Regions from separate parts of the Clostridium saccharobutylicum DSM 13864 genome, predicted to be linked through region 3. Evidence: riboswitches for the same ligand, from Rfam matches in the RefSeq annotation. Region 3 holds a riboswitch; each other region holds the start of a gene.
What was found. Region 3 has a riboswitch for S-adenosylmethionine ahead of CLSA_RS01415 (trans-sulfuration enzyme family protein). Riboswitches for the same ligand answer to the same signal wherever they lie in the genome.

Region 1 (10,534 bases), 2.0 Mb from region 3:
GATAAATGGATGAACGAAAATGTTGCAGAAGATTTTGGAGAATTAAGATTAGAAGCTATTACAATTCTTCAAGAAGAATCTAGCCTTTTAGAAATTGTAAGGCTTGTTGGTATTGACGCACTTTCAGAACAAGATAGATTAAAATTAGATGTTGCTAAATCAATTAGAGAGGATTATTTACAACAGAATAGTTTTAATGAAATAGATACACATACATCGCTTAAGAAACAATATAAAATGTTAAAACTTATTATCAGTTATAAGAGAGAAGCAGAAAAAGCATTAGAAAGTGGAGTTTACTTAAGTGATATATTATCTCTTGAAGATTTAAAAGATAGAATTGCAAGAAGTAAATATGTATCTGAAAATCAATTACATAAAATCGATGAAATTTATACAAATCTAACAAGTTCAATTAATGATTTAATAAGCAAAGTAGGTGAAGTAAATGCTTAAAGAATATAGAACTGTAACTGAAGTGGTTGGTCCTTTGATGGTTGTTGAGGATGTTCAAGGTGTTAAATATGATGAATTGGTTGAAATTCAACTTCAGACAGGAGAAAAAAGAAGAGGAAAAGTTCTTGAAGTTAATGGATCAAAAGCTATGGTTCAAATTTTTGAAGGATCCAATGGAATAAATTTAAAGGGAACTAAAGTAAGGTTTCTAGGTAAACCGCTTCAAATTTCAGTATCTGAAGATATGTTAGGAAGAGTTTTTGATGGTATGGGAAGACCAAATGATAATGGACCAGATATAATACCAGAAAAAAGATTAGATATAAATGGTGAAGTTATTAATCCAGTAGCAAGAGATTTTCCATCAGAATTTATTCAAACAGGAATATCAGCAATTGATGGACTTAATACTTTGGTTAGGGGACAAAAATTACCTGTGTTTTCAGCTGCAGGACTTCCACATGTACAGCTTGCAGCACAGATTGCTAGACAAGCCAAGGTTTTAAATTCAGATTCTAAGTTTGCTATTGTATTTGCAGCTATAGGTATTACTTTTGAAGAAGCGCAGTTTTTTGTTGATGAATTTAAATCAACAGGTGCAATAGATAGATCAGTTTTATTCATGAATCTTGCATCTGATCCAGCTATAGAAAGAATAGCTACACCAAGAATGGCATTGACTGCAGCTGAATATTTAGCGTTTGAAAAGGGAATGCAGGTTCTTGTTATTATGACTGATATTACAAATTATGCCGAAGCATTAAGAGAAATTTCAGCAGCGAGAAAAGAAGTTCCAGGAAGACGTGGATATCCAGGATATTTATATACTGATCTTTCCACACTATATGAAAGAGCAGGAAGATTACGTGGCAAAGAGGGATCCATAACTCAAATTCCTATACTTACAATGCCAGAAGAGGATAAAACTCATCCGATTCCAGATTTAACTGGATATATCACAGAAGGACAAATAATTCTTTCAAGAGAATTATATAAGAAAGGCATAATGCCTCCTATTGATGTTTTACCATCTCTTTCAAGATTAAAAGATAAGGGGATTGGGAAAGGGAAAACTAGAGAGGATCATGCAGACACTATGAATCAATTGTTTGCAGCATATTCACAAGGTAAGCAGGCAAAAGAATTATCTGCAATTCTTGGGGAATCAGCTTTATCAAATACCGATAAAAAACTTGCTAAATTTGCTGAAGCATTTGAAGCAGAATATGTATCTCAGGGATTCGATACAAATAGAACAGTTGAAGAAACTTTAGATTTAGGATGGAAATTATTAAAGTTGATTCCAAGATCTGAACTTAAGAGAATTAGGGATGAATATCTTGAAAAATATATGATAAGAGAGGAAGAATAGTCTATGGCAAAATTGAATGTCAATCCTACTAGGATGGAACTCTCTAAATTAAAAAAGAGATTATCAACATCAATAAGAAGCCATAAGCTTTTAAAAGATAAACAAGATGAGCTAATGAGACAATTTATTAGTCTTGTTAAGCATAATAATGAATTAAGAAAAGAAGTTGAGAGTGAGCTTCAAATCTCACTTAATGATTTTGTTATGGCAAGAGCTGTCATGAGTTCAGAATTTTTAGAAGAAGCCATAGCTTATCCTAAGGAACATATTTCAGTTGAAGTTAGTGAAAAGAACATAATGAGTGTATCTGTACCAGTAATGAACTTCAAGAGACAACTAAAAGAAGATGAAGGTAGTATATATCCATACGGTTTTGTAAGTACCTCCTCAGAACTTGATGATGCTTTAGCTAAACTTTATGATGTTTTGCCAAGTTTGCTTAAGCTTACTGAAATAGAGAAATCATGTCAGCTAATGGCTAGTGAAATTGAAAGCACTAGAAGAAGAGTTAATGCTCTTGAATATAGGACGATTCCAGATCTTGAAGAGACTATAAAATATATTAGGATGAGACTTGATGAAAATGAAAGAGCGGCTACAACTAGATTAATGAAGGTTAAAAATATGATAGAGCAAAGAGGATAATAGAAAACTATTTATTTTCACGTGTCTAAACTTAATAATTTTGTAATTGATATAGAATATCTTTAATAGTATAATCAAATAGGTAGTAAAAACCAAATTTGAGATTAGATATTATGACAAGACTTTCGGCATATTCAAAAATATTATTTATTTTCATGTGCCTAACTAAGGAGTAGATAAGATGGATTATATATTAGAAATGGTAGTTGCAGCATTAATTGCACTAATTACCATGCCATTTCTTATGAAACTAGCTAATAAATTAGAATTTACAGATAAACCAAACAAAAGAAAACAACATAGAGCACCAACACCATTATGTGGAGGAATAGCATTATATTTAGGTTTTTTTATTTCGTATTTTATATTTATACATAATGATATGGAGCAAAAGATTGTTGTGTTTATAGCAGCAACGCTAATATTATTAATAGGACTAGTTGATGATTATTATAAAACAAAGGGAAAAGAATTTCCTATATCTCCCAGACTGATAATTCAATTATTATCAGCGATATTAGTATTTAAATCAGGTATTAGATTTGTTGGATTCACTAATCCATTTACTAGTGAGTTTATTACACTAAGTCTAACAATACAGTTTATACTAACAATAACTTGGATATTTGGGGTAACAACGGTAATCAATTGGTCTGATGGAATGGATGGATTAGCTGGAGGAATATCATTTATTTCAGCAATGACGTTTTTTGCGGCAGCATTAATATTAAACCAAGATCCTCCATCTGCTGATGTATCTATGATATTAGCGGGAACAACTTTAGGATTTCTTTATTATAATAAATTACCAGCACGAGTATTCATGGGAGATTCAGGAGCTAATTTCTTGGGATTTATTTTGAGTATTACTGCATTGGGTGGTGCATTTAAACAAGCGACTGTATTGAGTTTGTTTATTCCAATATTAGCTTTAGCTGTACCTATATTTGATAATTTATTTGTTATATTAAAAAGATTTTTAGAAGGAAAACCTGTATATCAAGCAGATAGAAGTCAAATACATTTTAGACTTGAGGAAAAAGGTTTTTCAAAAAAACAAGTTGTTATATGTATAATGTTACTAAGCTTAATGTTTAGTGCGATTTCAATAATACTGCTATTAATAAAAAGATAAAATTGCTTAAGATTATATCTTGATTATACATAGTTTATTACAAACAATTTAATATATACCAAGGTACTAATTTAATATATACAAGTGTACTGATTTATATAATTTATTATTAAATTTAAATAAATATATTGTAAATTTAATTTTTAAATAAAATTAAATTGTTGTTACTTAGTCTAATATAAATGACTTTTGAACATATATATTATAATTTTATTAACATTTCAGAATAAACTTTACAAAGTTAAATTAGTAAGATATAATTAATTAAATATTAAACTTATCAAGAGTGGTGGAGGGACTGGCCCGAAGAAACCCAGCAACCAATATATTTTATAAATATATGTGGTGCTAAATCCTGCAGTGTAAAGACTGATAGATAAGGTATTTTGAGCTTTTAGCCTAAAGGAATACCTTTAGGCTTTTTTTATTCTTTAGAAAATTAATAATTCAATTTTCTAAGAAAAAGTGTGCTCAATAATTATATTGTTATAAAAAATATATTATTTAAAATATGGAGGAATGAAATATTATGGAAAATAAGAATGTAGAAAGTTTTGAATTAGATCATAACAAGGTTAAGGCACCATATGTAAGAAGATGCTGTGTACTTGATGGAACTCATGGGGATAAGGTAACTAAATTTGATTTAAGATTTTTACAACCTAATGTTGAAGCATTTGGAACAGCAGCTATGCATGGCTTAGAACATCTATTAGCTCATGAATTAAGAAATCATTTAGAGGGAGTAATTGATTTATCACCTATGGGATGTAGAACAGGATATTATCTTTCTGTTTGGGGAGAAAGAGAAGCTAGTGAAATTAAAGAAGCATTGGAAACTTCATTAAAAATAATATTAGATGCCAAAGAAATGCCAGCAGCAAATCCAACTCAATGTGGAAATTACAGAGATTTATCTTTATTTGGTGCTAAAGAATATGCAAAGAAAGCTTTAGAAAAAGGATTTTCATTAAATATTTATGGAGAATAGCAATAAGCGATAAAGTAGGTGATAATAATATGAATGCTTTCGAAATTGATATTAATAAAGAGGAAGTGCTTCGTTATCTAGGACATAAAGGTCAAGTTATTGATGATAACATTATGAATATTATTGACGAATGTAGAGAAGAAATAAAAAGAGTAATTACACCTAGGGAAATTCATCAATATAACGATATAAAAATAATTGATGAAGGTGTTGAAATTCTTACTACAAATTTAGTTTTATATGGTAATGATATTAAAAATCACCTGAAAGATTCTAAAAAGTGTGTTTTAATGGCAGTGACGCTGGGAAATGATATTGAAAAGAGAACACGATTATATGAAAAGACTAATTTGACAAAGGCACTTATATTGGATGCATGTGCAACTACTGCAGTAGAAGAAATCTGTGACATAGTAGAGAATTCTGTAAAAGAAAAAGCAGAAATCCAAGGTAAAGATATAACATTTAGATATAGTCCAGGATATGGGGATTTACCTTTAGAAGTGCAAAATAATTTTTTAAGAGCGTTGGATGCTCAAAAGAAAATTGGACTTACAGTATCAGAAAATAATTTATTATTTCCCAGAAAATCTGTAACAGCAATAATAGGAATCATTGATAAAGGTACTGAAAAGAAGAAAAAAAGCTGTAAAGAATGCAGTAACTATGAAAATTGCAGCTTTAGGAGAGAGGGAGAAACTTGTGGGGCTTAAAGATTATATAAAAGATAATATACTAATATTCGATGGAGCAATGGGGAGCATGCTTCAAAAGAAAGGATTGAAGTTAGGTGAAAATCCAGAACTTTTGAACATAACGAAACCATCAATAATAGAAGAAATTCATAAAGAATATATTGCAAGTGGTGCAAATGTAATAACAACTAATACATTTGGAGCTAATGAACTGAAATTAAAATTATGCAATTTAGAGGTTGAGGTAGCTGTTGATCAAGCTATAAGAATTGCGAAAAAGGCAAGGGAAAATAGTGACACATATATTGCATTAGACATTGGACCTATAGGAGAATTGCTTGAACCTATGGGAACATTAAGTTTTGATAGAGCATATGAGATATTTAAACGTCAGATTGTTCAAGGTGTGAAATCAGGTGCAGATTTAATATTGTTTGAAACTATGACTGATTTATATGAACTTAAAGCAGCCATACTTGCAGCAAAGGAAAATTCCGATTTGCCAGTATTTTGTACAATGACTTTTGAGGAAAATATGAGGACATTTACTGGTTGTTCACCTGAAGCTATGGTACTTGTTCTTGAAGGCTTGGGCGTGGATGCACTTGGAGTTAATTGTTCACTTGGACCAAAGCAATTGGAACCTATTGTTAAAGAAATTTGTGGTTTATCTAATATACCAGTAATGGTTCAACCTAATGCTGGACTTCCAACACTGTCTATAGGAAATGAAACAAAGTATGATGTGACAAAAGAAGAATTTGCGGAAACATTATGTGGTTTCATTGACTTAGGTGTTAGAGTGATTGGAGGATGTTGTGGAACTACACCAGATTATATAAAAGAACTGTGTTCTAGAGTAAAAAACAAAAATCTTCAACCTATAAAACAGCATAATTATTCTGCAATTTGTACACCTTCAAATGTAGTGAAAATTGACGGTGTAAGAATTGTAGGAGAAAGAATTAACCCAACAGGAAAAAAATTATTTAAAGAAGCATTAAAAAATGAAGATTTAGATTATATTCTAAAACAAGCTGTTTCACAAGTAGAAGATGGAGCACACATTTTAGATGTAAATGTTGGTTTACCTGAAATTGATGAGCCTAAAATGATGCATAAAGTTATTAGAGAAATACAAGGAATAATGGATACACCACTTCAAATAGATTCATCAGATCCTAAAGCAATAGAAGCAGGTCTTAGGTATTATAATGGAAAACCTATATTAAATTCAGTAAATGGAGAAGATAAGGTATTAGATAGCATACTGCCACTGGTGAAAAAGTATGGAGCTAGTGTAGTTGGGTTAACTTTAGATGCAAGAGGGATTCCGCCTAAAGCAGAAGAAAGATTTAAAATAGCTGAGAAAATATTAAATAGAGCGATAGAGTATGGTATAAAAAAAGAAGATGTATTTATTGATTGTTTAGTACTTACTGTATCAGCTCAACAAGAAGAAGTTCAAGAAACACTAAAAGCTGTAAGAATGGTAAAAGAAAAATTAGGTCTTAAAACTTTACTTGGAGTTTCGAATATATCTTTTGGACTTCCAAATAGAGAATTTATAAATGAAACATTTTTATCACTAGCATTAGCTAATGGTTTGGATTTACCTATAATGAATCCTAATGCAAGTGGCACGATGAGAGTTATTGATTCTTATAATGTTTTATATAATCATGATAGAAATTCAGAAATATATATAAAAAAATATGCTAATGTTCAAGTGAATACAGATGTTAATATTAAAGATGTAAGCACAAATTCTAAAAAAGAAACAGAAAATGTAAATAGTACTGGGTTGCAGCAGGATTTAAAATATATAGTCGTTAAAGGTTTAAAGGAAGAAGCAAAACAAGCAACAGTAGAACTTTTAAAAGAATATAAAGAACTTGAAATAGTTAATAAGTTTTTAATTCCCGCGTTAGATATAGTAGGAGAAAAATATGAAAAAGGAGAACTTTTTCTACCTCAATTAATACAAGCAGCTGAAACAGTAAAAAATGCATTTAATGTTTTAAAAGCTCAAATAGTTAAAAATGATTCTCAAACTATTTCAAAAGGTAAAATAATAGTTGCAACAGTAAAAGGTGACATTCATGATATAGGAAAAAATATAGTAAAAGTTATATTGGAGAACTATGGTTATGAAGTCATAGATTTAGGAAAAGATGTACCAATTGAGACTGTTGTTGAGGAAACAAAAAAACATAATGTATCTTTAGTTGGGCTAAGCGCACTTATGACAACAACGCTTAGAAGTATGGAAGAAACCATAAAGGCTTTGAGGAAAGATGGTTATTCTGGAAAAATATTTGTCGGTGGAGCAGTTGTTACTGCAGATACAGCAGATAGAATAGGTGCAGATTTTTATGCAAAAGATGCAAAAGAATCTGTAGAAATTGCAAAAAAGATTTTAGGCTAATAAAATTTAAGATGTAATCAACCGAAAGAAGCTATATTCTTTTTCTCGGTTGCTATATAATTGGGCTGTGGATTTCTATCATTATAAGTTGTCACCATTATGCATGCTCCCAAGGCAAGCGCTCACTCAATGTCGTCAACTTAGTAAAATAGTAATGAAAAAATTACTACAAATTTCGAATAGCGTATGCTATATTTCTTAAAAAATGGTATAATTAATAAACCTACTGGCAAAAGTAGAATTTTGGAAATATTTAGTTTTTACAAACTTATATGCAAGATTTCCTTTGAGAATGATGCTTTTTCCTTGGGTGCTTGTTTTTTCGCTCACAATTACGGTTTGGACGTATTTGTGAGCGTATTTTTTTAGCTTTTTCTAATATATGTTCTAATATTCTTTTTCCTGAAATAGGCTTTACCATCATAACTATTATCTTCTTCAAAACGTCACATAATATAAAATTTCTATTTGCTTGATATTCTGATTTTAAATTTTTATCTTTATTTTTATTTGCTATTGCAGCGTCGGCATCTTTCTTTATAAGTGCTGCAACCATAGATATATAAATAGATGCATAAAAATCTTGTTCAATTGCAATTGGCTTAGTTCCAGAAAATTCTTCTATTTCAATACTACTTTTAAGTTCTTTATATTTGCATTCAACTCCCCATCTAAGAAAATACAATTCTTTAAATTGATTAGGAGTAATAATTTCATCAAATATATTAGTTACTAATATTTCTGTGGTGTCAGCAGAAAGTTTTATTTTTATAACTCTTACTTTTTTCAATTCTCCTTTTGATTTATATTCAAAAATACAATCTTCAGAAGAAATAGATTGTATTATCTTAAATGAAGATGATATTCTCATTAAGAAAAATAAATTTCTATCGTTTAAATAATCAAACATATCATAAGAAGGATAGCCCCTATCAAAAATTACAATGCTATTATTGAGTAATTTTTCATTATTAAGTGTATTTATATGTTGTTTGGCCATTTCTCTTTCACTAGTTCTAAATTTAGTTACAGACGCATCAATTATTATATCATTTAATACATCATATAAGGCTGACGCCGACGCAATAGCAGTTTGTACTTTATTTTGATTTTTACTTAATCCAAAATATTCACCACATTCAATTGTATCAAGAACTTGCAAAGAGGTTCCATCGACAGCAAGAACATTAAATCCATTCCACTTTTTTAAATTGTTTGTTGAGCTATAAAAAGAATCAACAAATAATCTGCATAATTCTTTAAATGCTTCAGGGGAAATATTTTGTCTTGCTTTAGAAAATGCTTGTTTTGATATACAAGGAAAATCTAAATATGTATGCTCTTCAATGAAATTACTTATTTCTGTAGCCATAGATTTTCGTAATGCGGAGCAAATAAAATGTACTGCATTAGAAAAAGATAATTTTCTTTTTCTTGAAAATGAATTACCTAAGCTATACGCTTCTTTAAACTCATTGGAAATAATTAATTTATTTGTTTTCTTTAAAATTTGGGATAATAATTTAATATTTTTCATAAAATCAAACCTCGCTATAAATTTAATATCTATAATGAGGCTTCATTTTTTCTAATTATTGTCAAGTGTTTTTTTATTAATTTTATATATTTCTTTAAGTTGACGACATTGAGCGCTCACTGAGAAAGTTCGAAGAACGAAATGTAAAATTTCGATTCTCACTTTTGTGACAAGCGAAAATGGAACAACTTATAATGAAGAAATACCTACAGCCCAATTATAAATGCAACACTCCGAAAAAGAATATAGCTTCTTTCTAGTATTAAATATATTTCGAAGTTTGTTTATCTATAGGAGGATGTTATTAAACAAAATTTTACAATCGGCAAATCGTTATAAAACAACATATTAAGCGATTAGTTTTTCTATAATTTATTCTATAAAATAGACTTTATCCATCCACCTATAGGTTTTCTCGTTTGTATTTAGACTTATGAAACTTAAAAATTACTGATATTTTTGAAATTAAAACAATCTATATGTTTTGTTATGAATATTGAATTCTATATATAAACAATTTACAGTCTAAAAAGCACAGCTATAAAAATTTTCTAAGGTAGCATTATATGAATAAATGTAATATATGTACACTTTTGGATATGTATATTTAAACTATAAGCGTGACTTAAGAATTGGACTTATAATTACAATATATATACATGTTTACTAAACTTAATGAGTTATCTATACTAGAAATCAAATACATTTTTGTGAAACAGGCATTTGAAAATTAGTTGTGAAGTTTGTTAATGAGCCTGTTGTTAATTCTTGCTTGTCCTTAACTTGTTTAAGGAGCATGCAGGAATTAACAATAGCTCATTTAGAAACTTCCAACTAATTTTCATAGTCCTGTGGAACAAAAATGTATTTGATTTCGGTAAAGCCACCACATAAGTCTACAACTAAAGTTATTTATCTATAATTTAGTTGTAATTAAAGATTTATAATGTCTAAATCATCGGGTACATATATAGTTCCATTAAATTCTTGTTTTCCTTCTTTTATATAGAGATCTTTTCTTTGTTCAAGATTTTTATCTTCTGTATGGTATAAAAGTATATTTTTTGCATTCAATTTTTTCGCATTACTACAAGCATCTTTTACAGTGGCATGATGTTTTTCGTAAGGGTTAAATATATCCTTTTGAGAATATAAACAAAATGCTTCATGTAGTAAATAATCTACATTTTCACAATATTTTTTGACATCTTCTCTATAAGGTTCATCGCCTAGAAATGTAAGTGATTTTCCATTTAATAATGTAGTGCTAAATCC
Region 2 (10,534 bases), 940 kb from region 3:
ATACCAAGATTTAATATTTTAACTTTAGATATTCTAAGATGAATTTTGTTATTAATACAATCTATTAATTCTGCCTTAACAAGGAAATCTATACTAATTCCACTTTTAAAATTTCCTTCTACAATCAATGAATTATTTATCTTTATACTTTTTAATGTCAATCCATCAATTTTAACAAATTCATTGATAATGCTTAATATATCACTTCCAAGCAACTTAACTTTCACTTCTGATATGTTCATACTTCATTCCCCTTTTAGAGCATATTTCTAAATTATTCAAATTAACATATTTTATATTTTCACTTAAAAGTATACAATAGTTCAAAGAATTATTAAAGACATGCTTTCCATACTAAGGTAATTCAGCTTATGATCATATTTTTTAATTATGTCTTAGACACAGTCAAAAAAATAATAATTTCATATGCCTTATTAATCTACACTTTTTATGCTTAATAGATGCAATGGGCATGCATCTATGCATATTGGATTTTTACCTTCATTAAGTAATACTATACACATATCACATTTTATAGCTTTTCGAGTTTGTTGTTGCATTTGTATAGATTTATACGGACATGCATTTGCACATGCACCACAACCAATACATTTTTCCTCATTTATTATAACTACTCCATCTTTAACTCTTTTTATTATTGCATTAACTGGGCATATTTCTATGCACATCGGTTTATTGCAATGATTACAACTAGTACTTCTATAATTTACTTTTATATTTTGATTATGATCTATGACCTCTTCACTGATTACTCGTCTTAAATTAATTCCTACTTGCAACGAATGTTCATCCTTACATGCTTGTTGACATGCTTTGCAGCCAGTACAATACTCATTTTCTTGATTAAATTTTAACTGCACAACTTATCCTTCTTTCTCTACTAATTTTTAGGCACATGGAAACAATGAACTTTTTATTTATTTTCACGTACCTTATTCTTTTAAATGCGCCTTACCTCTACTAAATTACTATGTTGCGGGTTTCCTTTTGCAAGAGGTGTTGGTTTTGAAATAGTAAGAGTATTAATATTTCCTCTAATATCAATGCCTTCATTATTAGCTCTATACCAAGCACCTTGTGCTACCGCAATTACTCCTTTTACAATACGCCTTGTTATATGTGCTTTAATTTGAATTATTCCTCTGTCATTCCAAACCTCAACCAAATCATCTTCTTTGATATTCCTCTCCTTTGCATCGCTTGGATTAATCCACATTTTATGTGGCTCTATTTCTTCCATCCAATCATTATTATCATGAATAGAATGGCATCTTGTCTTTGTATGCCAGCCTATCATCTGGAGTGGAAATGTTTCTCTCTTGGGATCATTTATTCCCTCAAATGCACCTATATATTTAGGTATTGCCGGTATTTCTTTTGGATTATTCAAATCATATAATCTCTTAGAAAATATCTCTATCTTTCCTGATGGTGTTGGAAATGGATTATTATAAAAATCTTCAATTTGCTCCTTAAACGCAATATAACTATCTCTTGGCTTATATTTATAAACTCCTCTTTTAGTAAATTCGTCAAACTGTGGCAGTTCTGGTTCATTCTTTCTAGTTTCTTCATAAATAGCTTTTGCCCACTCTTGTACTGTTTCATGTCCTTCTGTAAATTTTTCTTTAAGTCCTATTTTTTCTGCCACTTCTTTTAACCAATCATATTCAAATCTACCATCAAAAAGCGGTTCTATTGCTTGATTGTTATACATTATATAATCTCCTTGAGACCATGGAGTTGTAATATTTACGCCTTCGAATACAGATGTTCCAGGAAGTAATATATCTGCAAACTTAGCACTTGGTGTCATAAATAAATCTGAACATACAATAAATTCACACTTAGATGTATCCTTTAAAATTTCTATAGTTCTATTAATATCTGAATGTTGATTAATCAATGTATTTCCTGCCAAATTTATTATCATTTTTATATTACTTTTTAATTTCTCTACACCTTGAACACCATCATTTTTTGAAGTCATTTCTGTTCCTCTTAAAATAGCATCTGTCCATAGGAAAGTAGGAATTTTAGCTTTATATGGATTATCAAGAACATCTAGTTCTGGTTCTTCATGCTGCTTTATATAAGTAGCTCCAGCTGCACTCCCCCCTTTAATACCTACATTACCTGTTAAACATGCTAACATAGTAGAACTTCTTATAGTCTGTTCTCCATTAGAGTTTCTTTGCGGACCATAGCCTTGCACAATAGCTGCTGGTTTAGTTGTAGCATATTCACAAGCAAACTTATAAATAGTTTTTTGATCAACGCCTGTAATTTTCTCAGCCCATTCAGGAGTTTTCGGAATTCCATCTCTTTCACCAAATACATATGAATAATAGTTTTCTCCCTTATCAACTCCTTGTGGCATATGATACTTATCAAATCCTAAACAGTATTTATCCATGAACTCTTGATTTTGTAAGTTTTCTGATAAAATCACATATGCCATAGCATCCATAAGAGCACTGTCTGTTGTAGGTTTAAGACCTATCCATTGATCTGCAAATCCAGCTGCCGTATCACTATATCTAGGATCTACAACTATAATTTTTGCACCTGCTTCTTTTGCTTTTTTTAAATAGTATCCCATTAATGGATCAAAAATTGTTTCTGCTGGATTGTGTCCCCAAAGTATAATCAATTTAGAATTTAACAAATCCTTTGTACTATTACCCGCGTAAATTGTGCCATATGTATATGGTGTTGTATATTTAATACATGCACTGCTATAATCATTATAATATCCTAAATATCCTCCATCTAAAGCTAATAATCTTCTTGATAATCTATCTCCTCTTAGAACTGCACTAACTCCTGTTGAATAATTAACATACCTTGATTCAGGTCCATATTCTTTTTTTATTCTCTGAATTTCTGATGCTATTATATCTACTGCTTCTTCCCATGAAATTCTTTTAAATATGCCTTCACCTCTTTGTCCAACCCTCTTCATTGGATATTTCAAACGATCTGGACTCAAAAATGTTTTTCTATACCCTCTACCTCTGACACATGCTCGAATTTGCGGCCCTACATCACTTTCTTCTTCTGTATCTGTTGTTAATTTAATTATATTTCCACCTTTTACATGTGCTTTTATTATGCAACGTCCACCACAATTATTACGCCCTGAAGTTGATATAACTTCCGTCTTTTCTTCTTGCTTTATTTCATCCTCGCTAAGCTTATACAAACCTATCTGTTTTTCATCATCTTCATGTAATTGTATATTAACATCATTGTTATTAAATATTTTTATTTCTTTCAATTTTAACAGAGAATCTATTTCTTGATTGACATAATCTAAAACTAAATAAGATATTTCTTTATAAAATTGATGTGTTGATTTTTTTCGTAATATTTCACAAAATGAAGATAAGAATGTTAAAATATGATTATTTAAAAACTCCAATTGTCCATCTACATATTTTTTAAACTCATCTATATCATCTCTTATTAAACTTTTTATCATAGATTTATTAAGCCAAGCCATGAAGCTAAACTCCAGTCCAATATGATCACAAGGTTGCTTTATATCTCTGATTACCCCAATTCCCCATTTTTTATAATACTGTTGAACCTTTAAAGTATTTTCATCTAATAAAATATTTTCACTACCCTTATATACTGATTCCCATAATGGAAGATTAAAACCTCGTGTTCCTTCAAACAAAGAAGAATATTCCTCGTGTATCTTTATCCATTCTTCATTTTTGTATGACTTTAATTTCTTTAATTGTTTAATAAGCAATTCTACTTCTTTTAATTCAACTTTTTCAAATTGTTGAATTTTTTTATAATCTAAAAAATTATCTATAATTTCTTTTGATGGCACTTTCAATAAACTTACTGCAAAGAAATTATATGTCCATATCTTTAATTGAATTTGACTTTCCAATTCTTGTTTATTCATCTTTTCTATTTCCTTTCTCATATCTTCCTATAAAATTAATCGAATTAATTATAATTAGGCACAATCAAATAAACAACAAATCCATCTACTAGCCTATTTTCCATCATCCTGAGTCAGAAAAATCGCATAATAGACTTATGATGGCACTTTGCTTCCTTGTCCTATGAAAAATATGCACCTTTAAAGAAGCAGCTATGCTGCATATAAGAACATCTCATAGCCGCTTTGGGCTTGTCATTTATTTTCATGTGCCTTAAATAAGCATTATAAAATAATATCAAAATTCATAACAATATAGATGCGGATGGGATAAAGTACATTTTATAGATACAGATACTCGATAATAACACTAATTAAACTTTATCAAGTACAAAATCTTGCTTAATCACATCATTCTACTTAAATAAACAAATAACAAACCATACTTATACTTCGGAATATATTCCAAACTAGAAAGAAATGGTGCTCTTTTGTTGAGTGTTACATTGAGAAAATGATTGTAGGATTTATTCATCACAAGTTGTTCCATTCTTGTATGTCCTTAACTTGTTTAAGGAGCATACTGGAATGGGTACAACTTGTGATGTTAGAAATCCACAATCATTTTCTCTAGTAACCGAAACAAACAGAGCATTATTTCTTTCGGTTACTTGCCACATAATCTTAAGTTACAAGTTATTTATCTATATAAAAATAAGGATGAACTATTGCTCATCCTTATTTTTATATTATAATTTAAAATACTGGAATTACTGCTCCATTGTATTCTTTTTCTATAAATTCTTTAACTTCTGGTGAAGTCATTGCTTTTACTAAATCTTTAATTTTTTGTTCATTTTCATTACCTGCTTTTACTGCAATTATATTAGCATAAGGCTTAGCAGCTTCTGAATCTTTATCTTCTATAATAATAGCATCTGTAGATGGATTGAATTTAGCTTCTATTGCATAGTTACCATTTATTATAGCTGCATCAACATCATCTATTGATCTTGGAACTGCTGCCGCTTCTAATTCACTAAACTTCAAATTCTTTGGATTTTCTGTTATATCTTTTGGTGTAACTAATTCACCATCTGAAATTTTAATTACTCCCTTTGATGCTAATAACTTTAATGCTCTAGCTTCATTTGATGGATCATTTGGAACCGCAATTGTAGCTCCATCTTTAAGTTCATCTAAACTTTTTATTTTATGAGAATATAATCCCATTGGTTCTAAATGAATAGCTCCTACTGATACTAAATTTAGCCCCTTTGATTCATTTTGTTCTTTTAAGTAAGGCATATGTTGGAAGAAGTTTGCATCTAATTCACCTTCTGATACTGATGTATTTGGTTGAACATAATCATTAAATTCAGTTACTTCTACTGTATATCCTTCTTTTTCAAGTAATGGTTTAGCTATATCTACTATTTCCCTGTGTGGTTTTGGTGTTACCCCGATTTTTATTACCTTATCTTCTTTAGATGCTGTATTTGTAGATGTTCCTCCACATCCTACTAATCCTAATGCGACTACACCCGCTAAAGCTATTGATAAAATTGATTTCTTTTTCATATTTATTACCCCCATTTTAAGCTTATGCTTTAATAATTTGATATCTAATTATTAAGATTTTTTATAATATATTTGCAACTATAAAATATATAAAAGTTTTTATATATTTTATAGAAAATAACTTCTTAATTATATATTGTGAATTATTTTGATAATTTATTATAAAAATAATTTCCTAAAAGTTGTAGAACTTGTACTACTACAATTAGAATAATACATGTTACTATCATTACGTCTGTTTGGAATCTTTGATATCCATATCTTATTGCTACATCTCCAAGACCTCCGCCTCCAATAGCACCTGCCATTGCAGAATATCCAACAATACTTATTATTGTAAGAGTTATTCCTGACATTATCGAAGGAATTGCTTCCTTAAGCATAACTTTAAATATAATTTGAGTATTTGAAGCCCCAAAAGACTTTGCCGCTTCTATTACACCTTTATCTACTTCTCTTAAAGATGATTCTATAACTCTTGCAACAAAAGGTGCTGCTGCAACTGTAAGTGGAACCATTGCTGCCACTGTCCCTATTGATTTACCTGCAATTATTTTTGTTAAAGGTACAATTATTACCATTAATATAACAAATGGAAAACTTCTTAATGTATTAACAATAAAATCTAAAATATTATAAATAATTTTATTAGGTTTTAAGCCATCATTTGCAGTAACTGTTAATAAAATTGCAGGTATAAAACCTAAAATTACAGAAAATGTAGTTGATACAAAAACCATTTCTAATGTTTCTATTAACGCTTTTCCTATTATTTCGTTCATTACTTAAGCACCTCCCACAAAATTTCTTTACCTTCAAGGTACTTTAGAACCTTATCTTTATCATTTTCGCTTATATTTATTACAAGCCCCCCTAATACTTCACTTCTAAATTTTTCAAGTTTACCCCAAACTATTGAAAAATCTATTTCTAGCTCTCTCGCCATTTTAGTTATAAGTGCATTCTCTGAAGAATTACTTGGGAAAAATAACTTAATATTAACTCCGCTCTCTGGCAATATTTCTTCTTCATCTTCTTCACCTAGGAATTTCTTTAATGAAGTTCCCGGCTTTAAAAATAAATCTTCTGCTCTTCCTTCTGCCTTTATTTCTCCACCATCTAATAATGCAACTCTTTGACACACCTCTTTTATAACTTCCATTTGGTGAGTAACCATTATTATTGTTATCCCTAGCTCTTTATTAATTTTAGAAAGTAAAGCTAAAATATCCTTTGTAATCTTAGGATCTAACGCTGATGTTGCCTCATCACAAAGTAATATCTTTGGATCCAATGCTAATGCTCTTGCTATCGCCACTCTTTGCTTTTGTCCACCACTAAGTTGCGATGGTTTGCTTAGTTTTTTATCCTCTAAGCCAACTAATTTAAGTAAATCTAATACCTTAGTCTCAATTATTTTCTTATCATATCCCCACACTTCAAGAGGAAGTGCAACATTATCAAATACATTTTTTCTTTGTAAAAGATTGAAGTTTTGAAAAATCATCCCTAAATCTTTTCTAAATTCTCTAAGTTCTGAACCACTTAACGAACAGACCTCTTTCCCCATTACATTAATAGATCCACCATCATAAGTTTCAAGTCCATTTATACATCTAAGCAATGTGGATTTACCTGCCCCACTATGTCCTATTATTCCATAAATTTCACCTTGCTTAATGCTCATTGATACATCTTTTATAACTTGTGTTTTCCCAAAACTTTTAACTACGTTTTTTATTTCTACCAAAACACATTCCTCCCTAATTGTCCTTACTTAGTTTCCGGATAACTAAAAAACAAAAGCGCTAGAGAATAAACCTCTAGCGCGCAATACACTACACAAATTTACCCTCTCATCTACCAGCTAAAAAAAAGCTGCAGGAATTAGCACCGTATAATATATTGGTAAATGAACCACTATTTCGGTTGCTGGGCTTCACAGGGCCAGTCCCTCCGCCACTCTTGATAAGATATCAGACTATTTAATTAGTTTCTGACATGATTATATAAATATTCTTTTATTTTGTCAACAGTTAAATAATAATTATTATTAACTGCTTAATCCAAAGTATTATCATCGGATTAATTTTATTATATATGCTTGTTTAATATATTGCAAGAACTTTTTAATTTTTATTTTAAATGCACAACAAATTTCTACACCAAATAAAATAAAAAATAAAAAGCCTCCTAAAAACAAATTTTAAGCAACTTAAGCACAATCACAAATAACAAGTCCATCTACTAAGATTAATTTTTTCATATGCCTTAATATCTATTTCTTTCTTTTATAGCTCTGTCAATATCTCTCTTTTGTGCTTTTTCAAGCATTGCATCTCTCTTATCATAATTTTTCTTACCTTTGCATACTCCAAGTGCAACCTTAACCTTACCTTCTTTTAAATAAAGTGATAAAGGTACTAAAGTATATCCATCTTGGCATACTAAAGCATCTAATCTTCTTATTTGATCTTTATGCAATAATAATTTTCTTTCTCTTACTGGATCTACATTAAATATATTTCCTTGCTCATAAGGACTTATATGCATGTTCTTTATAAATATTTCTCCATTGTATATATCAGCATAACAATCTTTAAGGTTTACTCTTCCTTTTCTTATAGATTTAACCTCTGTTCCAACTAAAACCAATCCAGCTTCCATTGCTTCCTCAACAAAGTAATCATGTCTAGCCTTTCTATTTTCAGCTAATGAATTTTCATTTTTCTTTCTTACCACTTTAATCACCTACTATGGCTATATTTCTTTAGAGACATTGAAAAAATAAAAAGTTACTCTTCTAATTCTTTATAATTTCAACTTTTTACTTTCCTTCATATGCCTTACTTAAGATTATATTATACGCATTCCTACAAATCAACTTTAGAAACATATAGAAATATACATATATCTATATGTTCTAATTAATAAAATCCATAAATAATAAATTTTGCTATTTACTTCTTTTGCTGAGACCGAGAATTTATGAATAAAATTTTTTATAACTTATATATATTTATATTTTTAATTTTCAAGTAAAATTAAGTTACTGTTACTTATTTTGATACAAATTATTTTTCAAAACTTACATATTAAAAATAGAATCTAATTGTTTATTTTAATAATGCTAAATATAAAATAATAGTTAACTTTAATTTCAAAATAATATTCTGAAGAATGATTAAATAAATATTCTTCAGAATATCTCTATTAATTATAAAATATCTTATATATTCTATAATTATTTAAATTCTATAACTTGCCCTCTCTAAGCTTTTTTCTATCGTATCTTAGTCTCCTTCATTTAATTTGAATTTGACTATCATCTTTATCAGCTATTTCATCTTCTCTCTTAGGTTCTTCTGTAATTCTAAAGAAAATCTCTCTATTAGCTATATCTACATCCACACATTCAACTTTAACCTTATCTCCTAATTTATATACCTTTTTAGTTCTTTCTCCAGTTAGTGAAAGATGTGATTCATTAAATACATAATAATCATCATTTAAATCATTAACATGAACTAACCCTTCAATTGTACTTGGTAATTCAACGAATATTCCAAAGCTTGTAACTGAAGATATAATTCCTTCAAATTCTTCTCCAATTCTATCTTGCATATACTCTGCTTTCTTTAAATCATCAACTTCTCTTTCAGCATCTTGTGCCTTTCTTTCCATTTCTGATGACTGCTTAGCTGCATATCCAACTATATTTTTCAACCTATTGTATCTCTTTTCATCTATTTGTGCATGCAAATATTCCTTTATTATTCTATGAATTTGTAAATCTGGATATCTTCTTATTGGAGAAGTAAAATGACAATAATATTGAGCTGCTAAGCCAAAATGTCCTATACATGCTGGTGCATATTTAGCTTGCATCATTGAACGTAATAATAAGGTACTTACAACAGTTTCTTCATTTTGTCCTTTAACTTTCTCTAAAATTTCTTGGAAACTCTTAGGATGTATTTCTTCTGTCCAACTAATATTGTATCCTAAATTATATACAAATTCCTTAAACTTTGTTAGTTTTTCTTCATCAGGGCTTTCATGGATTCTATATACAAACGGTATTTTAGTTTTAAACATATGCTCAGCTACTGTTTCATTAGCTGCTAACATAAACTCTTCAATCATTCTATTAGCAATTTCACGTTCATAAGGTTTAATCTCAATTGGTTTACCTAATTCATTTAATATTATTTTAGCTTCTGCGATTTCAAAATCAATGGCTCCTCTTCTAGTTCTCTTCTCTCTTAAAATATTACAAAGCTCTTCCATTAACTTAAAATCATCATAAAGATAATCATATTTTTTTATTAACTCTTCATCATGATCTTTTAAAATCTTTGTAACATCTGTATATGTCATTCTTTCATTAGTTTTAATAATAGATTCAACTATTTCATGATCTACAACCATTCCCTTATTGTTTATTTCCATAAAACAAGTTAATGTTAGTCTGTCTACTCTAGGATTTAACGAACATATACCATTTGATAATTTTCTAGGTAGCATTGGAACAACTCTATCAATTAAATAAACCGAAGTTGCTCTTTTTAATGCTTCCCTATCCAATGGATTATTCTCTCTAACATAATTAGTTACATCCGCAATATGAACTCCTAGTCTAAAGTTCCCATTTGGTAACTTTTCAATAGATACAGCATCATCTAAATCCTTAGCATCTTCACCATCTATTGTTACCATTCTTAAATCTCTTAAATCTCTTCTGCTTAGATACTCTTGTTCATCAATTTCCTCGGAAATATTTTCAGCAAAATTTAATACTTTAGTAGGAAATTCTTCAGGCAATCCAAGCTTTTTAATGATCATTAAAATATCTATTCCTCTATCGCCTTTTCTACCTAAAATTTCTGTAACAACACCTTCTGGTTTTCTTTTTCCATCTGGCCATTTTGTTATTTTAACTATAACTACGTCCCCATCTTTAGCATTGTTTCTGTCTTTCTTTGATATAAATATATCTTGCGTCATTCTAGTATCTTCTGAAATTAC
Region 3 (10,534 bases):
TGTTATAAATCTACAAAAATCCTTCTTACAATTAATTTTATTATTCTACAGTAACAGATTTAGCTAAGTTTCTTGGCTTATCAATATCGCAGCCTTTAGCTTTAGCTACATAGTATGAGAATAATTGAAGCACTGCAACTCCAAGTACTGGTGCAAATATATCTATAGTTCTTGGGATATATATAACATTATCTAAAACTTCTTCTAATCCCTTAGTTCCTTCATAACAAACGCCAATAACTTCTGCACCTCTAGCTTTAATTTCAACAATATTACTTACCATTTTTTCTCTTAAAGCTTCTTGAGTTAATAAAGTTACAACTTTTGTTCCTTCTTCAATTAATGCTATAGGACCATGTTTTAATTCTCCACCAGCATATGCTTCAGCATGGATGTATGATATTTCTTTTAATTTAAGTGAACCTTCTAATGCTAATGCATAATCTAATCCTCTACCTAAATAGAACATATCATTTTCATCATATACTTTTTCAGCTATAGCTTTTATTAATTCTTTATCTTCTAAAACTAGCTCTACCTTTTCTGGTAAATCTAATAATTCTTCTTTTAATTTATCTAATCTATCGCTCTTTAATTTACCTAATAATTCAGCAAATTTCATAGCTATCATATACATTCCAATAATTTGAGTTGTATATGCTTTAGTTGAAGCAACCGAAATTTCTGGACCAGCAAGTGTATATAATACATGATCTGCTTCTCTTGAAACTGAACTTCCTACTACATTAGTTAATGCAATAACTGTAGCTCCTATATTTTTAGAATTTCTAAGTGCTGCTAAAGTATCAGCTGTTTCTCCTGATTGACTTACAACTATAACTAAAGATTTTTCTGTAACTAATGGATTTCTATATCTGAATTCTGATGCAATATCAACTTCAACTGGGATTTTTGCAAGAGATTCAATTAAGTTTTTACCTACAAGTCCAGCATGATAAGCTGTACCACAAGCTACTATAAATACTCTGTCGGTATTTTCTAAATCTTCCTTTGTTATTTTTAAATCATCTAATACAATGTCATGATCCATTGAAATTCTTCCAGCCATAGTATCTCTTATAGCTCTTGGTTGTTCATGAATTTCTTTTAACATGAAATCTTCAAATCCACCTTTTTCAGCTGCATCTTCACTCCATGTTACATGGTATATTTCTTTTTGAACTTCTTTTCCATCTTCACTATAAAGCTTAACTCCATCTTTTGAAAGTACAGCAATTTCATGATCCTCTAAAAGATATACATCTCTTGTATAGCTTAATACTGCTGGAATATCAGATGCTATAAATGACTCATCCTTTCCAAGTCCAACTATTAATGGACATTCTTTTCTAACAGCTATTAATTTATCCGGTTCATCTTTGCAAACCACTCCTAAAGCATAGCTTCCTTCAAGTCTTTTAAGTGCTTTCTTAACAGCTTCAAATAAATCTCCCTTATAATAGTAATCAATTAAATTTGGAATAACTTCTGTATCAGTTTCTGATTTGAAAGTATATCCTTCTCCTTTTAACCATGTTCTAAGAGTTAAATAATTTTCTATTATACCATTTTGAACTACAGCAATTGTTTCTTTGCTGTTTAAATGTGGATGTGAATTTACATCTGATGGAGCTCCATGAGTTGCCCATCTAGTATGACCAATTCCGATATTTCCTTCAACAGGATTTTCATTTATATTATTAGCTAAATTAGCTAAACGTCCCTTAAATTTTCTAACTTCTATATTTCCTTCATTAAGAACAGCAACTCCGGCTGAATCATAGCCTCTATATTCTAATTTTGATAATCCATTAATTAAAAATGATGTTGCTCTTCCACTTCCTAAATATCCTACTATTCCGCACATATTATATCTTCCTTCCTTTTCTTTACATAATAAATTAAAATCTAATTTTTATCTAAGTTTAAATCTCTGTGCTAGCTAAATCTAAAAAAGAGCATAATTATCCTAGCACCCCTTAAAGCTTTAAACTTTAGAAGGCTTTAACACCTAACTGGATTTGTACTTTAAATCACTTTAAAGTTTTGCCAGTCGTTAACGGTAGTGCTTTCAGTATCTTAACAAAAATGATTGCATAAAGATACCTTTTACCGTGGGGCACCCGCCGAAGTTTCGATAACTCCCCAACCTCGTCAACTTAAGTGAGATTCCAAATCTATGATTTGGCTAATCGAACTTACTCAGTGAACGTATGTGAATTGAATTTCCTTAATAAGAAATCCACTTAGATTTAATCAATAAACTAATTATAAGATAGTTAATTTTCATCTCATCTATAATTTATCAAATTAAATTTCACTTATAAAAATACAACCACTAAGTTTTATTTAACAATTTAAATTTATAATTTAAATTACCACTTAAGTTCTGGCGCTTTTAGTTCTTTCATCTAAAATTTATATTCTTTATACTACCACACCTTTCCATATGGATTTCACACCCTTGCGTATATTTTATCATATAAAAAAATTTTGTCTATAATATATAATATTACTTTTCACTTAAATTTGTACATTTTTTTATTTAATTCACATAAAAAAATAAAAGAAAATTGAGAATCTAAAATGAAAATTTGATATCTTACTTTCATTTTATACTCCCAATTTTCAATATTTAAAAAGCATTCTATATTTTTACTTTAAATCATCTATATCTAATTTATTGATTGCTACTACCAGCAACTAACCATGGTTCTTGAATTTTATCTTTTAATATATTGTAGTTATTAATAAGAGTTCTTAAATTTGTATCAAGATCTTGAGCTTTTAACACAGTGTTATCATAATCTGATTTTGTTGTTAATCCTAAATCATATTGTAATTTTGCAAATTCAAGCTGTTTATTAGTTAACTTAATATTTTCTTGTACTTGGGCAATTTGATTTTCTAAATCAAGCACTTGTGAATATAATCCTTTTATTGCGTTTGTTAAAGTCTTCTTTGATTCATCTATCGTAACTCTACTGCTATCAACGCTATATTTTAAATCTAAGTAACCGCTATAATTGCTTAAATCAGACTCATAAGTACTCTCTGCACTTTTCCACTGAGATTCTGCGGAAATATTATTAATGACTTCTCCACTAGTAGTAGTTCCATCAGCATTTTTAATTTTAACAGCAGCTGTTGTTGTTATATCTGAATAGCTACTTTTATTAGGTTCTTTGAAATCATGTATTTGATCATCAACATCTGCATCATAATCACTAGCAGATTTTACATTTCCAACATTATCTTTAGCAAGATTAAACATCTTTTCATTGTATTTAAAATATTCATCTAATTTATCTGAAACATATTTATCAATAGTTCCATCTATTCTAAATGTCTTATAATCTAAACTATGATCAAAAGTATAATTATCTAAATTCAAATTTGTTAATACTTGAAAATAATCTTTTTTGTCTTTTAAAGTATTTTCCTTAGCTGTTACAGTATCTTTCAAAGTCTGAATTTGAAGTTGTGTTGATGTTACATCTGTATCTATTGTTAACCCCAATTGATTCTTTAATTTTAAATTATTCAATTTAGTAGTTTGTATTTCTATGTTCTTTTTTGCTTTATCTATTGCTACTTCAGTTGAAACAATGTCATTATATTGACTTGTAATATCATTTTTAATTTGATCTTTCATAAAATTTTGTTCTTGTTCTGTTTGATCTGCTGTTATATTAAGCTTATCATAAGGAAAGTCTATAACTTTCTTTGCATCATGATCAAGGTCCCCAGCAACATCCTTTTTTGCATCATTAATTTTTCTTTGAACTTTAATTTCATCTCTATATTTTTGTATTTCCTTAGTCTTTAATTTTAACTTATCACTATTTGCTATTGCTGCATCTACAGCTTGTTGTACAGTAAGTATATTCTTTTGTACACTTTGTGAGCTTGTGCTTACTGATGCTGTAGCTTGTCCTGTTTCACTTGCAAATACTGGTAGAGAATTTGCACTCATTACACTTATTCCAATAGCTATTGCTATTATCTTATTTATGTTCTTTCTCATTTTATTTCACCTCTTCGTAAATTTTGACTTACTTATGAAAATATATAATCTATTTAAAATCTATAAACTACTTTATTTAATTAAACTTTATATAATGTAATGTTATTTAATATTTGACTTTTTAATAATTTACACACATAACTCTAAACTAAAGTTTATCATATATATATTAACTAATTATAAACTAAATTGTTGTAAATTATCTAAAATATTAATTAAATTATAATACCCCAATATATTTCCAACAACAATTTCAACTAATTAATATTAATAATAATCAAAATATATTTTATTTTCCTTAAATGAAACTTAATTCTAAATTATATTTTGAAATATATTCAATATGTAAGAATTAATTTCCCAAATTATTAATATCATAGGATACTATTTCATAATATTGATTATATTTTTATAACTATTATAAGTCAATAACCTTTTATGTTGTTTTCAAATTAGGCATATGAAAGAAAATAACAATTCCAAAATGTCATGATTATTTTTCATCAGGTAAGAAAACATATTGATCTTCCAGTGGGATATTAGGTGAATATGCTGACATGAGCAATGAACCCAAATCTATGATTTGGTATGAATCGCTTACTCAACAAGCGCATGCGAGTCGAGCTTCCTATGATAAAAATAGGCTTAGCAGATGAATTGGTTATTTTTTTGATTATGCCTTATTAATAGTTTATAATTTACTCATATATTCTCTTAGGAAGGATTGTTTCAATATGGATAAAGATAATTTATTCAAAGTCGCAGATTCAATGGTAGACTTTTTATGTATTATTCAAAATAGTATAACTAATGTGCAGGACATAGCAAAAATTTTTCAATTAACATTTGATAATGAAAAAGAGCACTTTTCAGACCTTTCAATTCCACCTTCACATGCTAGAGTTGTTTTTTACCTTCTAAACTATAATTCATCTCCCATTTCTCAAATAGCATATAGTTTAGGAATATCAAAATCTAATATGACTCCAATTATAGATAATTTAATTAATTGTGGATTAGTTAATAGATACCCTGATTCTAACGACAGAAGAATTCTTAGAGTTGAACTAACTGAAAAAGCTTATGATTTATTAAATGCTTTTCGTAAAGCATTCTCATATTCGTTAGCTGAAAAAATATCATCTCTTTCTGATAACGAAGTTTCTACATTAGATAACTCTTTATCAAATGTTATAACTGTACTTAAAAAGCTTAAATAGGTGATTGTGAAAATGACTGTAGGATTTCTTCGGCAGAAGTTGTTCCATTCTTGCATGTCATTAACTTGCTTAAGGAACATGTATGAATATCCAATTTAAGAATTAGACTTATTTGTGGTTAATATATCTACTAGAAATGAGAAATATTTTTGTGTAGTAGGCCTTGAAAATGATCTGCTTAAGGTTCTAAATAGATGGTTGTTCCACTTTAGCCTGTCACACTGAACAGTGGGAACATGCTAAAGTGAATGCAACCATCTATTTAGAACCTTTCAGCGACATTTTCATAGTCCTACGTAACAAAAATATTTCTCATTTCGGTTAGTCACCACATAAATCTAAATCCAAAGCTTTATCTATTTTTCTATTGCTTCTTGGAATGAACCTAACAAGTCATCTATATCTTCTAATCCTACAGACACTCTTATTAATGTATCTGTAATTCCAAGTTGTTCTCTTTCTTCCTTTGGAATTGCTGCATGGCTCATTTTAGCTGGATATGAAACTATAGTTTCAACACTACCTAAGCTTACTGCTACAGCTACATTTTTTACATTGTTTAAAAATATTGTTGTTCTTTCTATATCTTTAAATTTAAATGATAAAACTGCACCTGCACCATATGCTTGCTCTAAGTGTAACTCTCTTCCTTCCATTGACTCAAGTCCAAGATAATAAACTTTTTCTACTTCATCTCTTCCTTCAAGCCACTCTGCTAATTTTTGTGCACTTTTTTGAAGTGCATCAAGTCTAACTTTTAAAGTTTTAATTCCTCTAATTAAAAGCCATGAATCTTGTGGTCCAAGAACAGCACCAAATGTATTTTGCACTTGATAAACCCTATCACTAAGTTCTTTAGTTTTAGTAACAACAAGTCCTGCTAATACATCACTATGCCCACCTAAAAATTTAGTTGCACTATGAACTACTATATCTGCTCCAAGTTCTAATGGTCTTTGAAGGTATGGAGACATAAAAGTGTTATCTACTATTGTTATTGCATTATGCTCATTAGCAATTCTACTAGCAGCTCTTAAATCCGTAACTTTTAATAATGGATTTGAAGGTGTTTCCAAATAAAGTCCTCTTGTATTTTCCTTAAAAGCGCTTCTTATCTCTTCAATATTTGATGCATCTACAAAAGTAAAATCAATATTAAATCTTGAAAATAATTTTGTTGCTGCTCTATATGTTCCACCATAAACATCACCACAAATTATAATGTGATCTCCAGCTGAAAATATCGATAATACTGATGCAATTGCTGCCATTCCTGATGCAAATGCAAAACCTCTTTCTCCGCCTTCAAGCTCTGCAATTAACTTTTCCAATACATCTCTAGTTGGATTTCCAGATCTTGAATAGTCATATTTTCCAAAGTTATCTATATCAAATTGATGAAAAGTTGATGTTTGATATATTGGAGTACTTACAGATCCTGTTGCTGGATCTATATCTCCGCTTGCATGTATTAATTTAGTTCCAAAATTCATATTTAACGCCCCATTCTTATTTTTATTTTATTTTGCTTATTAATCACCTGAAAGAAAATAATAAAACAAATATGCTAGTATACTAATTTATTATTTTTTTGATTGTCCCTTATTAAAACATAAAATTTATTTTCCTATTGCATTATCCAAATCATTTATCAAATCATCTACGTTTTCTATACCAACTGATAATCTAAGTAAATATTCATCAACACCTAATCTTTTCTTAATTTCTTCTGGAATTTCTGAATGTGTTTGAGTAATTGGATATGTTATTAATGTTTCAACTCCACCTAAACTTTCTGCAAATCTTATTACTTTTACATTATTAAGTATTTTTTCTATTAATGATTTATCTTTAACTCTAAACGATAATGTTGCTCCAAATCCAGTTGCTTGCTTCTTATTCAATTCATATCCATCAAAATTTTCTAATCCTACATAATATACTTTTTCAATTTTAGGATTGTTATCTAAAAATTTTGCTACCTTCAAAGTATTCTCTTGTGCTCTGTCTAATCTTATGTGTAACGTCTTAATTCCTCTTAAAACTAGCCATGAATCAAATGGAGATAATGTCGCTCCTGTTGACATATGAATTCTTCTCAATCTTTCTATTATATTATTATCATTTGCAACTATAAATCCTGCTAATAAATCATGATGGCCACCTAAAAATTTAGTTCCACTATGAATTACTATGTCAGCTCCAAGTTCTAATGGCCTTTGATAATATGGTGTTAAGAAAGTATTATCTACAACTAATAATAAATCATGCTCTTTAGCTATTTGAGCTACTGCTTTTATATCAGTTACTTTCATCATTGGATTTGAAGGAGTTTCTATAAACATTGCCTTTGTATTCTCATTTATAGCTTCTACTATACTTGTTGTATCGGTTGTATCTACAAATGTAGCTTCTAATCCAAATTCCTTATAAGTTTCACTAAATAATCTATAAGTTCCACCATATAAATCATCTGATAAAATAACATGATCACCAGCCTTAAATAAGTTTATACAGGCTGTAATTGCTGCTACTCCTGTTGAAAAACCTATCGCCTCATTTCCACCTTCTAAACTTGCTAATGTCTTTTCAGTTTCTTCTCTTGTTGGATTTTGAGCTCTTGAATAATCATACCCTGTACTATTATTTAATCCATTATGTCTAAATGTAGCAGATTGATATATAGGAAAACTTATTGCCCCTGTTCTTCTATCTCCACCTGATACTCCATTAACTGCAATTGTTTCAAACGATTTTTTTATTGTCATTTTTATGCCCCCTCTATTTACTTGATTCTTTAATTTTAGATATGTACCTAAATTGTTTTTTATTATTTGAATGTGCCTTATTTTATATTTAGTTTTATAGTTCCAAAGATAAAATTCAAACACTCAAAATTAATTGTAACTTTAAAAATTATATTAATTTTGCAAATAAAAAAGTCACTTCTCGAAATAAGAAGTGACAAAATAGTCATAATAATAAGTTTTAATGAAACTTAATTTTCCTCTCATTTCTCAGGATTTCTCCTGCAGGAATTAGCACCAACGAAAAAATTTAAATGAAGATTTTTTCAGGTTGCTGGGCTTCATAGGGCCGGTCCCTCCACCACTCTTAATAAGATTAACTTATCTAAATATTTAATTGTCACTATTAATTATACTTGATAAAACCTTTATGTCAACATTTTTTAGTAAATTTATCGACTTTCTATGTAATTAATTATAAGCAAAAAAATAATAGACCAAAGATACGGTGCATATTTATTGTCAGACAAGGAGATGAATTCAGCTCATAGTGGCTCTATTAGCTAAATTTACTGATGAAGCATGACGTAAAATATGGAAGCATACTGATCTATTATTTTTGATTGTGCCTTAGATTAATAAGAAATATTAACTTCATTTAAATTAATTATCTCTCCATATTTATTTGAATGTGCCTTATTATTCATATCTTAATGCTTCAATTGGATCAAGGCTGGCTGCTTTTTTAGCAGGGTAATACCCAAAGAATACTCCAATTGCCATTGAGAATGTAAAGCTTATTAAAATTATCGGAGCAGATACAGATACTGGTAACTTTAAGCATTTACATGTAATTGCCGCCATTCCAATTCCAAGTATCATTCCTATAATTCCACCAATTGTACATATTATAACTGATTCCGTTATAAACTGCATTTTTATATGAATACTCTTAGCCCCAAGAGCTTTTCTTGTTCCTATTTCTCTTGTTCTTTCTGTAACAGATACAAGCATTATGTTCATTACACCTATTCCACCTACAAGTAAAGCTATAGCTGCAATTACAGATACACCCAATGATATTGAATTAAGTATCGTTGTAAATGATTGTGCTTGATTTTTAAAGTTCCTAACTTCTAATGTCCAATTTTTATTATCCTTATATAATTTATCTGTATATTTTTTCATATCTTTCATAAGCTTTTCTGAATCAGTATTCGTATTAGGCTTAATCATGAAACTATAATAATTTTTATATTCTTCTCCTGCTTTTGCTGTCGTTATAGGAATATATAAATTAGTTTGTATATCTTTTTCTTTTGTAGCAGTTCCTCCCCCTTCAAGAAAAGAAGGGGGCTCATATTCATATACCCCTATAACAACATATGTTTCGATGTTACCTTCTATATAAACTTTAATTTCTTTACCTAAAGGATTATTCTTACCCTTAAACATATTATTAACAAGTTTATCCGAAACTACAGCAACTTTTTTCATTCCTTTAATATCCTTGTCAGAAATAAATCTTCCATTAATTAATTTGACACCATTAACATCCTTATATCCGTCATTTACTCCTGTAACAGCTATATTATTATATAAATATCCATCCTTTACTTTTCCATTTCCCGAATCTGTCTCTATACTTATACTGCTAATTCTATCCGAAAATGTTTGCTGAATTGAATTTATTTGATCCAAAGAAATAAGATCTCTATCTTCTAGTGATTTACTTGATCTGCTTTCTCCTTGATCATTGTCTTCACTTTTTTCTTTTATCCGAACAGACATATTATTGCCACCTAATTTATCCAATTCGCTTGAAACTGTAGAAGTAATTGCATTTCCAATGGAAAAAATTGCTATGACAGATGATATTCCTATTATAATTCCAAGCATTGTCAATAGCGCACGCATTTTACTTGATTTTAAACCTGCTATTGCAAGTAATATATTCTCCTTTATAAACATATCTTTTCACCATTTGGAAATCTTCTTATATACTTATCATTATACTCTTCTGCTACTATCTTTCCATCCTTTAATGTTATAATTCTCTCTGTTTCTTCTGCAAGTTCATAGTTATGAGTTATAAGAACTATGGTCTTGCCTTCTACTTCATGTACCTTATGAAATAAATCCATAACAAGCCTCCCTGTTACTGAATCAAGTGCTCCAGTTGGTTCATCTGCAAGTATTATACTTGGATCATTGGCAAGCGCCCTGGCAATTGCTACCCTTTGCTTCTGTCCTCCTGACAATTCATTTGGCTGGTGTTTCATTCTATCTTTCATTCCAACTAGTTCTAAAAGTTGCTCTGCCCGTTCCTTTCTCTCATGTCTATTCATTCCATAGTACAGCATTGGCAATTCAACATTCTTCAAAGCTGAACTTCTTGGTATTAAATTATATGTTTGAAATACAAAACCTATTTTCTTATTTCTTACTTCTGACAATCCATTATCTGTTTGTTCATTAACATCTGTACCACCTAAAATATATGTTCCAGAAGTTGGTCTATCCAGAGCTCCTATTATATT

Region 1: another riboswitch for S-adenosylmethionine. It lies ahead of CLSA_RS14745 (S-ribosylhomocysteine lyase); the one in region 3 lies ahead of CLSA_RS01415 (trans-sulfuration enzyme family protein).
Region 2: another riboswitch for S-adenosylmethionine. It lies ahead of CLSA_RS19390 (methionine ABC transporter ATP-binding protein); the one in region 3 lies ahead of CLSA_RS01415 (trans-sulfuration enzyme family protein).

Annotation. Positions count from the first base shown of each region.
Region 1 is NC_022571.1:3,388,469-3,399,002, reverse strand. Features, by position in the region: gene CLSA_RS14765 (V-type ATP synthase subunit A) at 1-456, shown strand, start outside; gene CLSA_RS14760 (V-type ATP synthase subunit B) at 449-1,828, shown strand; gene CLSA_RS14755 (V-type ATP synthase subunit D) at 1,832-2,473, shown strand; gene CLSA_RS14750 (MraY family glycosyltransferase) at 2,655-3,608, shown strand; SAM riboswitch class I at 3,883-3,991, shown strand; gene CLSA_RS14745 (S-ribosylhomocysteine lyase) at 4,138-4,599, shown strand; gene CLSA_RS14740 (vitamin B12 dependent-methionine synthase activation domain-containing protein) at 4,629-5,312, shown strand; gene CLSA_RS14735 (homocysteine S-methyltransferase family protein) at 5,302-7,722, shown strand; gene CLSA_RS14730 (IS4 family transposase) at 7,991-9,259, opposite strand; gene CLSA_RS14725 (MBL fold metallo-hydrolase) at 10,193-10,534, opposite strand, start outside.
Region 2 is NC_022571.1:4,454,608-4,465,141, forward strand. Features, by position in the region: gene CLSA_RS19365 (YkvA family protein) at 1-242, opposite strand, end outside; gene CLSA_RS19370 (4Fe-4S dicluster domain-containing protein) at 435-881, opposite strand; gene CLSA_RS19375 (DMSO/selenate family reductase complex A subunit) at 962-3,946, opposite strand; gene CLSA_RS23245 (hypothetical protein) at 4,453-4,605, opposite strand; gene CLSA_RS19380 (MetQ/NlpA family ABC transporter substrate-binding protein) at 4,682-5,506, opposite strand; gene CLSA_RS19385 (methionine ABC transporter permease) at 5,650-6,288, opposite strand; gene CLSA_RS19390 (methionine ABC transporter ATP-binding protein) at 6,288-7,256, opposite strand; SAM riboswitch class I at 7,360-7,481, opposite strand; gene smpB (SsrA-binding protein SmpB) at 7,778-8,248, opposite strand; gene rnr (ribonuclease R) at 8,810-10,534, opposite strand, start outside.
Region 3 is NC_022571.1:291,496-302,029, reverse strand. Features, by position in the region: gene glmS (glutamine--fructose-6-phosphate transaminase (isomerizing)) at 41-1,867, opposite strand; gene CLSA_RS01430 (TolC family protein) at 2,681-4,027, opposite strand; gene CLSA_RS01425 (MarR family winged helix-turn-helix transcriptional regulator) at 4,762-5,247, shown strand; gene CLSA_RS01420 (trans-sulfuration enzyme family protein) at 5,604-6,740, opposite strand; gene CLSA_RS01415 (trans-sulfuration enzyme family protein) at 6,867-8,015, opposite strand; SAM riboswitch class I at 8,255-8,371, opposite strand; gene CLSA_RS01410 (ABC transporter permease) at 8,694-9,965, opposite strand; gene CLSA_RS01405 (ABC transporter ATP-binding protein) at 9,956-10,534, opposite strand, start outside.